2 regions of the Synechococcus sp. CBW1107 genome follow, and region 2 is predicted to be linked to the other one. Evidence: predicted binding sites of a transcription regulator. Region 2 holds the regulator's gene; the other holds the start of a gene.
The links. Region 2 encodes NtcA, which controls nitrogen genes in cyanobacteria. Its sites were predicted from a motif close to GTANCNNNNGNTAC; they were not measured.
Positions count from the first base shown of each region.

Region 1 (4,412 bases), 500 kb from region 2:
TGAACCGATCCGATGATTCCCGGAGAACTCTTTCCTGAACCCGGCAGCCTCGAGCTCAACGCCGGCCGGCCGGTCACCACGATCGAGGTGGCCAACCGGGGTGATCGTCCTGTGCAGGTGGGATCCCACTTCCACTTCCACGAGGCCAACCATGCCCTGGTCTTCGACCGGGAGGCGGCGAGGGGCCAGCGCCTCGACATTCCGGCCGGCACCGCGATCCGCTTCGAGCCAGGGGATCAGCGCCCCGTTCAGCTGGTGCCTCTGGCCGGAGCCCGCTGTGTGTTCGGCTTCAACGGTCTGATCAACGGCCCCCTCGACTGATCCGCCCAGGGCGGCCCCGCCCATCCCCCGTTCCTTCGTCACCCGCACCAGCCATGCCCTACCGGATGGATCGCCGGGCCTACGCCGAGACCTACGGCCCCACCACCGGCGACCGGCTGCGGCTGGCCGACACCGAGCTGATCCTGGAGGTGGAGGACGACTTCACCACCTATGGCGAGGAGGTGAAATTCGGCGGCGGCAAGGTGATCCGCGACGGCATGGGCCAGGCCCAGACCTCCCGCGCCGACGGGGCTGTGGACACGGTGATCACCAACGCCCTGATCCTGGACTGGTGGGGGATCGTCAAGGCCGATGTGGGCCTCCGCGACGGACGCATCTGCGCCATCGGCAAGGCCGGCAACCCCGACATCACCGACGGCGTGACGATCGTGGTGGGGCCCGGCACCGAGGCGATCGCCGGGGAGGGCCACATCCTCACCGCCGGCGGCATCGACACCCACATCCATTTCATCTGTCCGCAGCAGATCGAGACGGCCCTGGCTTCGGGCGTCACCACTCTGCTGGGCGGCGGCACCGGCCCGGCCACCGGCACCAATGCCACCACCTGCACCCCCGGGGCCTTCCATCTGGCCCGGATGTTCCAGGCTGCCGAAGGCCTGCCCGTGAACCTGGGCTTCTATGGCAAGGGCAACGCCAGCACGCCCGAGGCGCTCGAGGAGCAGGTGCGGGCCGGAGCCTGCGGTCTCAAGCTCCACGAAGACTGGGGCACCACCCCGGCGGCGATCGATTGCTGTCTCACCGTGGCCGACCAGCTCGACGTGCAGGTCTGCATCCACTCCGACACCCTCAATGAGGCGGGTTTTGTGGAGGACACGATCCGGGCGATCGGCGGCCGCACCATCCACACCTTCCACACCGAGGGGGCCGGCGGCGGCCATGCCCCGGACATCATCCGGATCTGCGGCGAGGCCAACGTGCTGCCCAGCTCCACCAACCCCACCCGCCCCTACACCCGCAACACGCTCGAGGAACACCTCGACATGCTGATGGTGTGCCACCACCTCGACGCGGCCATCCCCGAAGACGTGGCCTTCGCCGAATCGCGCATCCGCCGCGAAACCATTGCCGCCGAGGACATCCTCCACGACCTGGGGGCCTTCAGCATCATCGCCAGCGACTCCCAGGCCATGGGCCGGGTGGGTGAGGTGATCACCCGCACCTTCCAGACCGCCCACAAGATGAAGGTGCAGCGCGGCACCCTGCCGGAGGACAGCGCCGGTGCGGGCCGCGGCCGCAACGACAACGTGCGCCTCAAGCGCTATGTGGCCAAATACACGATCAACCCGGCGATCGCCCACGGCCTCGACAGCCAGATCGGCTCGGTGGAAGTGGGCAAACTGGCTGATCTGGTGCTCTGGAAGCCCGGCTTCTTCGGGGTCAAGCCGGAGCTGGTGGTCAAGGGGGGCTCGATCGTCTGGGCCCAGATGGGTGATGCCAACGCCTCGATCCCCACCCCCGGTCCGGTGCACGGACGGCCGATGTTCGCGGCCTACGGCGGTGCCCTCGCCCCCAGCTGCCTCACCTTCCTGAGCCAGGCGGCCCTCGACGATGACCTGCCCCGCAAGCTGGGCCTGAAGCGGCCCTGCGTGCCGGTGGTTCACACCCGTGGCATCGGCAAGGCCCAGATGCGCAACAACAGCGCCCTGCCCAAGGTGGAGGTGGACCCCCAGACCTATGAGGTTTTCGCCGACGGTGAACTGCTCACCTGCGAGCCCGCCGACGAGCTGCCGATGGCGCAGCGCTACTTCCTGCTCTGAGGGCCCGCGCCAACAACGGGCCCTGGCCGGGTGTGGATCTGGATCGATCCAGCTCAACCCACCGGCAATCGGTAGCGATAACCACCAGAGTTGTCAATGCCGCTGTCCATGATCAAGCCATGGCCACGCCAGCGTCGATGTTCACCGACTACAAGCCCAGCAAGGGTTACGACGAGTATTTCAGCGCCGCCTCCGAGCCGCGCTCGGCCCTGAGTCCCCTGCTCTCGTCCCTCGGTCAGCTGGGGATCGAGGAGATCAACCGCAACCATGCCGCCGCCGGCATGTTGCTCAAGCGCCTCGGCGCCACCTTCCGCCTCAACGGCTCCGGTGAGCGGGGCGGTGAGCGGATCCTTCCCTTCGATCCCCTGCCGCGTCTGATCCGCTCGGGCGAATGGCAGCGGCTGGAACTCGGCCTGATTCAGCGGCTGGAAGCGATCGACAGCTTCCTGGGCGATGTCTACGGCGATCAGAAAATCCTCAGCGACGGGGTCGTGCCCCGGGCGGATGTGGAGAGCTCCCAGGGCTGGCGGCCCCAGATGCAGGGGTTCAAGCCGCCCCTGGGCCGCTGGTGCCACATTTCCGGGCTTGATCTGATCCGCGACGGCCAGGGCACCTGGCGGGTGCTGGAGGACAACCTGCGCTGCCCCTCGGGGGTGGCCTACTTCCTCGAGAACCGCCGCGTGATGAAGCGGATGTTCCCCAGCCTCTTCGCCGGCCGCACGGTGCAGCCCATCGACGACTATCCGTCGCACCTGCTGCAGACCCTGCGCGACCTGGCCCCCTGGACCGACACCCCCAAGGTGGTGCTGCTCACCCCCGGGGTCTTCAACAGCGCCTACTTCGAGCACAGCTACCTGGCCCAGCAGATGGGCATCCAGCTGGTGGAGGGTCGCGATCTGGTCTGCGAGGGGAACCGGGTCTGGATGCGCAGCACCTCCGGGCTCGAGCCGGTGGATGTGATCTACCGCCGGATCGACGACGACTTCCTCGATCCGGCCGTGTTCCGCCCAGACTCGATGCTGGGGGTGCGCGGGCTGATGGAGGCCTACCGGGCCGGGCGCGTGGCGATCGCCAACGCCCCCGGCACCGGTGTGGCCGACGACAAGCTGATTTACGCCTACGTGCCGGAGATGATCCGCTACTACCTGGGGGAGGAGCCGATCATCGAGAACGTGCCCACCTACATCTGCTCCAGGCCCGAAGACCAGGCCTATGTGCTCGCCCATCTCAGCGAACTGGTGGTCAAGTCGGTGGCCGAGGCCGGTGGCTACGGGATGCTGATCGGCCCCCATGCCGATCAGGCCGAGATCCTGTCCTTCTCCGGGAAGATCAAGGCCGATCCCCGCAATTTCATCGCCCAGCCCACCCTGGAGCTCTCCACCGTTCCCTCCCTCAGCGAGGGCGAGCTCTACCCCTGCCACGTCGATCTGCGTCCCTACGTGCTGCGTGGCAAGGGAGCCTGGGTGAGCCCAGGGGGACTCACCCGCGTGGCCCTGCGTCGGGGCTCCCTGGTGGTGAATTCCTCTCAGGGAGGGGGCTGCAAGGACACCTGGATCGTGGATGAGACCTCATGCTGAGTCGGGTCGCCGAATCCCTGTACTGGATCAACCGCTACGTGGAGCGGGCGGAGAACATTTCCCGCTTTCTCGAGGTGAGCGAGGCCATGGCCCTCGACTGCCCCCCCGGCAGTGCCGAGCCCTGGCTGCCGCTGATCGACGCCAGCGGCGACCGTGAACTCTTCGATCGGATCTTTCCCGGCGGGGGCCCCGAAGAAGTGGTGCGCTTCCTGGTCCAGGAGCCGGAGAATCCCAGCAGCATCGTCAACTGCATCGCCGCGGCCCGCGAGAACGCCCGCCAGATCCGCGAGGTGATCACCACGGAGATGTGGGAGCAGCTCAACGATCTCTATCTCACTCTGCTCGAGAGTGATCAGTTCTGGCGTCTCCCTGGCCAGGAGCAGCTCCACGAGGTGCGCAAGGCCTGTCAGCTCTTCTATGGCATCACCGACGCCACCCTGAGCCGCGACCTCTCCTGGCAGTTCAGCAAACTGGGGCGGTTGGTCGAGCGGGCCGACAAAACCAGCCGCATCCTCGACGTCAAGTACTACCTGCTGTTGCCCAGCCCCGAGGAGGTGGGAGGTGTGCTCGATGAGTTACAGTGGATTTCGCTGCTGCGCTCCGCCGGGGCGTACCAGATGTTCCGCCAGTCGCAGCAGCAGGGCATCACGCCAAGGGCCGTGGCCGAGTTCCTGCTGCTCGATCCCATCTTTCCCCGCTCGGTGCGCTACTGCCTCGAGGGGCTGAGCAAGTCGAT
Region 1 covers NZ_CP064908.1:1,639,484-1,643,895, forward strand. The annotation lists gene I1E95_RS08480 (urease subunit gamma) at 1-16, shown strand, start outside; gene I1E95_RS08485 (urease subunit beta) at 13-321, shown strand; gene ureC (urease subunit alpha) at 375-2,099, shown strand; gene I1E95_RS08495 (circularly permuted type 2 ATP-grasp protein) at 2,237-3,676, shown strand; gene I1E95_RS08500 (alpha-E domain-containing protein) at 3,670-4,412, shown strand, end outside.
Region 1: the regulator NtcA is predicted to act here: its motif matches at 2,171-2,184, upstream of I1E95_RS08495 (circularly permuted type 2 ATP-grasp protein).

Region 2 (4,412 bases):
TCCTCCACCAGCAGCACGGGCGCCAGCGGCTCCAGCCGTTGCCGCCAGCTGGCGCTGCCGGTGCCATTGCCGAGGATCACAGCCTCCACATCCCCTTGCAGCAGCCAGCCTTCCAGGCGCCTCCAGGCCTGCTCAGGAGGGATCACCAGGGCTTCGAGCAGCTGCTTCCGGCTCCGGTCTGTGCGCACCAGGCCGCACTTGCTGCGCCCAGGGTCGAGCCCCGCCAGGGCACCCTGGATGGGAAGACCCGGTGCTGCTGGGCGCGTCATGGCTGCCCCCGCCCAGGCCCCTGCCGCTCCGGCCGTGGCTCGCCTGGGGCTTCGCTCAGGCGCAGGTCGAGCACCAGCGGATCGGGGGTCTCGGCGTCACGGACGGCCACGGCCTCGAGGGTCACGGTCTGCCCGGGGGGGCGCTCGCTCAGTTCCCGCCCCAGCCGGTTGAAGGCCGCCACGTCGAACTGAACACCGTCGGCGATCGAGCCCTGGCGCTGGGCCTTGGCGAAGGAGGCCGCCAGCAGCAGGTTGAGGCGGTTGCGGACCTGCTCGCTGGAGCGTTCATCGCCCTCCAGCACGGTGGAGGCCATCAGATCTCCCTTGCGCAGCACCTGGCGGTTAGGCCTGAGGTCGGGGAAGCCCAGCACCTGGTCCTCGCCCCGCAGCACGTTCGCGGCCGAGAGGATGCTCACCACCCAGGGCCCGCCCCTGGAGATGCGAGATTCGAGGGTGGCGATGTCCTGGCGGGGCACCAGCAGGATCTGGCGGTTGGGGGTTTCTGAGGGCAGCACCCGCTGGAAGGCATTCAGATTGGCCTGACGCAGCAGTGCCACGACCGCGGCGTTGGCTTCGGTTGCGTTGCGGGGGTTCACCTTGGCGCTGGCCAGGGGTTGTCCGCTGCTGATCACCACATCGCCGCGGCGCAGCGCGATCAGTTTCTCCTCCAGTCCCTTGAGTTCTGTTTCGCCGGCCGTGATCAGGCCGCGCACCCGGGCCAGCTCCGTTTCGGTTTTGCGGATGTCCTGGTCCCTGGCGCGGATGTCCCGGTTGAGGCGGTCGCGCTGGACCAGCAGGTCCTGGCGCTGAGCCAGCAGGGGCTTGAGTTCGCCGCGCAACTGGCGCGTCTGGATCTCAGCGGCGGTGAGCTGACGCCTGGTCTGCTCCCGATCGCGGCGCGCCCGCTGCAGCGCCGCTTCCACCCTGGCCTGCTCCTGGCGGCTGCGTCGCAGGTTCTGCTCACTGCGGCGCAGGGTGGTGCGGCTGTCGAGCAGCCTGGCCTGCAGGGCATCGAGTTCGAACAGTCCAACGCGCAGGCGCTCGCTCACCGCCAGCATCAGTCCGAGGGAGACGGCGCTGATGAGGCTGCCTGTGAGGACCGTGATCAGCACGGCCGTCTTGCGTGGCCGCAGGTTGAACAGACTGAGTCTGGCCTTCCCCACCCGGCTGCCCAGCCGATCCCCCAGGGTGGCCAACACCCCCCCGAGAGCCAGAAGGGCCAGAATCAGCAGCCAGCCGGACACAGCACCGTGCGGGAAGGTCCAGTATCAACCGCGGTCGCAACCGGTTCAGCTGAAGCGCTTGGCCAGGGCCACCGGATCGAAGACCGTGATTTTCTTGCGATCGATCTGCACCAGTCCTGCCTGGCGCAGATCGCCCAGCAGACGGGTGATCGTCACCCGTGTCGAGCCGATGGCCTCGGCGATCGCCTGATGGGAGAGGCGAAGGTCGATCGTGATGCCTTCGCTCCCGGGCACTCCGAAATCACGGCAGAGCACCAGCAGGAAACTCACCAGCCTTGACGACATGTCCCGGTGTGTGAGGGTCTCGATCATCGTCTCGGTCTGCAGGATCCGCGAGGAGAGGCCTTGCAGGAGGAGCAGGCCCACGCTGGAGTCCTGCTCGATGGCCCGCCGCACCGAACCCGCCGGGGCCGCCACCAGTTCCACCCGGGTGAAGGCCACCGCGTGGTAGAAGCGATCCGAACGCTGACCCGTGAGCAGGGAAAGCACCCCGAACAGGCTGTTTTCCCTCAGCAGGGCCACGGTGATTTCTTCACCCGATTCGTACACCCGCGAGAGACGCACGGCCCCCCGGCGCAGCAGATAGACCCGCTCAGCCGGATCACCGGGAAAGAAGATCGTCTTACCCCGCTCAACGGTTTCGATCACGCAGCCGCTCAGGCCGCGCATCACATCAAGGAGCGTGCTCGCTCCGCTCGCGGCCGCGGCGAGGCCCACGGGAGCTGGTGTCGCTGGGCCGCCCGTGCGACTGAATCCGCGCATCGCGCCAACCATGTTTCGGCGGAGCAGGTGTGAGATGGACGGTAAGGATCGCCCATGGCGAGCCCTGTAGTCACCGACACTAATGAATTGCATCCACACAGGTCCGGCCGGGCTTCGCCCATGGGTGCAGTACGGGTGTTCGCGCTAGGGATGGTGGCTCAGCCTTGCTGGCGGCCAGGACACCGCTACATTCGGGTTCGGCTTCCCTTGGGGTGTTGATGACGGCCAGCCTGCGCAATGCCTCCGCCGAGTCGCGTCATCCCGTGCGCGCCGCCGGGACGTCCCGGCCGCTGCCGCCCCGCTCCCGGCCGCTGCCCGCGAGGCCCGAAGGTCTGCTTCAGGTGCACACCGCCTCGTTCCGCGGCAGTTTCGACGGGGTGTTCAGCCAGGCCCTGCGCAGTGCGGGACTGGGCAGCCGGGTGCTGATCAGTCAGTTCCTCAAGGGGGGGGTCGACCAGGGGCCTGAGCACAGCCTCAGGCTCTGTGGCCGGTTGCAGTGGTTGCGCCCGGCCGTGCCCTCCTGTCTCACCCAGCCTGCAGACCTGGAGCCGGAACCCGTGCATGCCGCCGTGCGGGAGGTGTGGGCCTTCAGCCGCGACCAGTTGCTGGGGGCCGCCGTGGAGCTGATGGTGCTCGATGAACTGGGACTGGCGATCGAGCTGGGTTTTCTCGCCGCTGAGGAGGTGATCAGCACCCTGGAGCAACGGCCAGCCCACCTGGATGTGATCCTCACAGGACCGTCCATCCCCCTGGAACTGCTGGCCATGGCCGATCAGGTCACCCAGCTGCGGCGGGGAGGTGCCCCATGCTGAAGAACGACCGCTGGATCAATGCCCTGGCCGCGGAAGGGATGATCCAGCCCTTTCAGCCCACCCTGGTGAGGCATCTGGAGCCGGAGACCGCCACCCGGCCGGTGCTGAGCTTCGGCTGTTCCTCCTACGGCTACGACCTGCGCCTCTCGCCGCGGGAGTTTCTGATCTTCCGCCATGTGCCCGGCACGGTGATGAACCCGAAGCGGTTCAATCCCGGCAACCTGGAGCCCGCCCCCCTCCACCATGACGAGGATGGGGAGTACTTCATCCTGCCGGCCCATTCCTACGGCCTCGGCGTGGCCCTGGAGAAGCTGAAGGTTCCGCCGACGATCACCGTGATCTGCCTGGGCAAGAGCACCTACGCCCGGCTGGGCATCATCGTGAACACCACGCCGGCGGAGGCCGGCTGGGAGGGGCATCTCACCCTCGAATTCAGCAATTCATCCGGTGCGGACTGCCGGATCTACGCGAATGAGGGCATCACCCAGTTGCTGTTCTTCGAAGGAGATCCCTGTGACACCACCTACCAGGATCGCGCCGGCAAGTATCAGCATCAGCCGGAGCGCGTGACTCTGGCCAGGGTCTGACCCTGGCCAAGGCCTGACTCAGGGCATCCCCATGGCCCGGCGCACCTGGCCGATGCAGGGGAGCCCGCTCGGGCAGAGGCGGATCACACGGCTGTTCACCACGAAGTGGGTTTCGGCGCCCGGTTCGCCTGGACCGCTTCTCGCCACAGAAGCCGGCGCTATCGGTGTGGAGCTCCGGACGGCCGACGGGCCTGCGAAGGAGTCGCCGCTGCTGCCGGCGCCAAGGCCCTGGATCCTCCCCTCCACCGAGCGCAGCAGGTTGGTGTAGCCCGGAGCGGAGGCTCCCTGCAGTGTTCCCTGGATCGCCGCCGCCCCCATCGCGTCGATCAGCATCTGGCCGTGAGCCGCCGGTGCGATCAGCAACAGAAGCAGCAGCAGAGGAAGCGGTGGCATGGCAGGGCTGGCTGAGGGGCTTCCAGGCACAGGTCGGTCAGGGGGCCAGGCGCGCTTTGTGCAGGCGGGCGCGGCTGTACCAGGCGGCGATCTCTGGAGCCCACGACTCCAGATGGGGCCACATCAGATCACAGAGCTGGCGGATCTCCAGCTGCGCATCCAGCTTGGCGCGCAGGTCCAGAAAATGCAGGAAGGCCCTCAGACTGAAGCTCACCACGAAGTGCTGGCGGTAATCGAAGGGGAGGATGCCGCGGGCATGTTCCTCGGCGAAGCCGGCGGCCAGCAGGTCGCGGTAGCGCATCGCAGCCTGGCGGCAGAGCTCCAGGTCCAGTCCTCGCTGGATCT
Region 2 covers NZ_CP064908.1:1,139,687-1,144,098, reverse strand. The annotation lists gene I1E95_RS06110 (resolvase) at 1-269, opposite strand, end outside; gene I1E95_RS06105 (DUF3084 domain-containing protein) at 266-1,513, opposite strand; gene ntcA (global nitrogen regulator NtcA) at 1,559-2,287, opposite strand; gene I1E95_RS06095 (cob(I)yrinic acid a,c-diamide adenosyltransferase) at 2,494-3,087, shown strand; gene dcd (dCTP deaminase) at 3,081-3,674, shown strand; gene I1E95_RS06085 (hypothetical protein) at 3,693-4,067, opposite strand; gene thyX (FAD-dependent thymidylate synthase) at 4,105-4,412, opposite strand, start outside.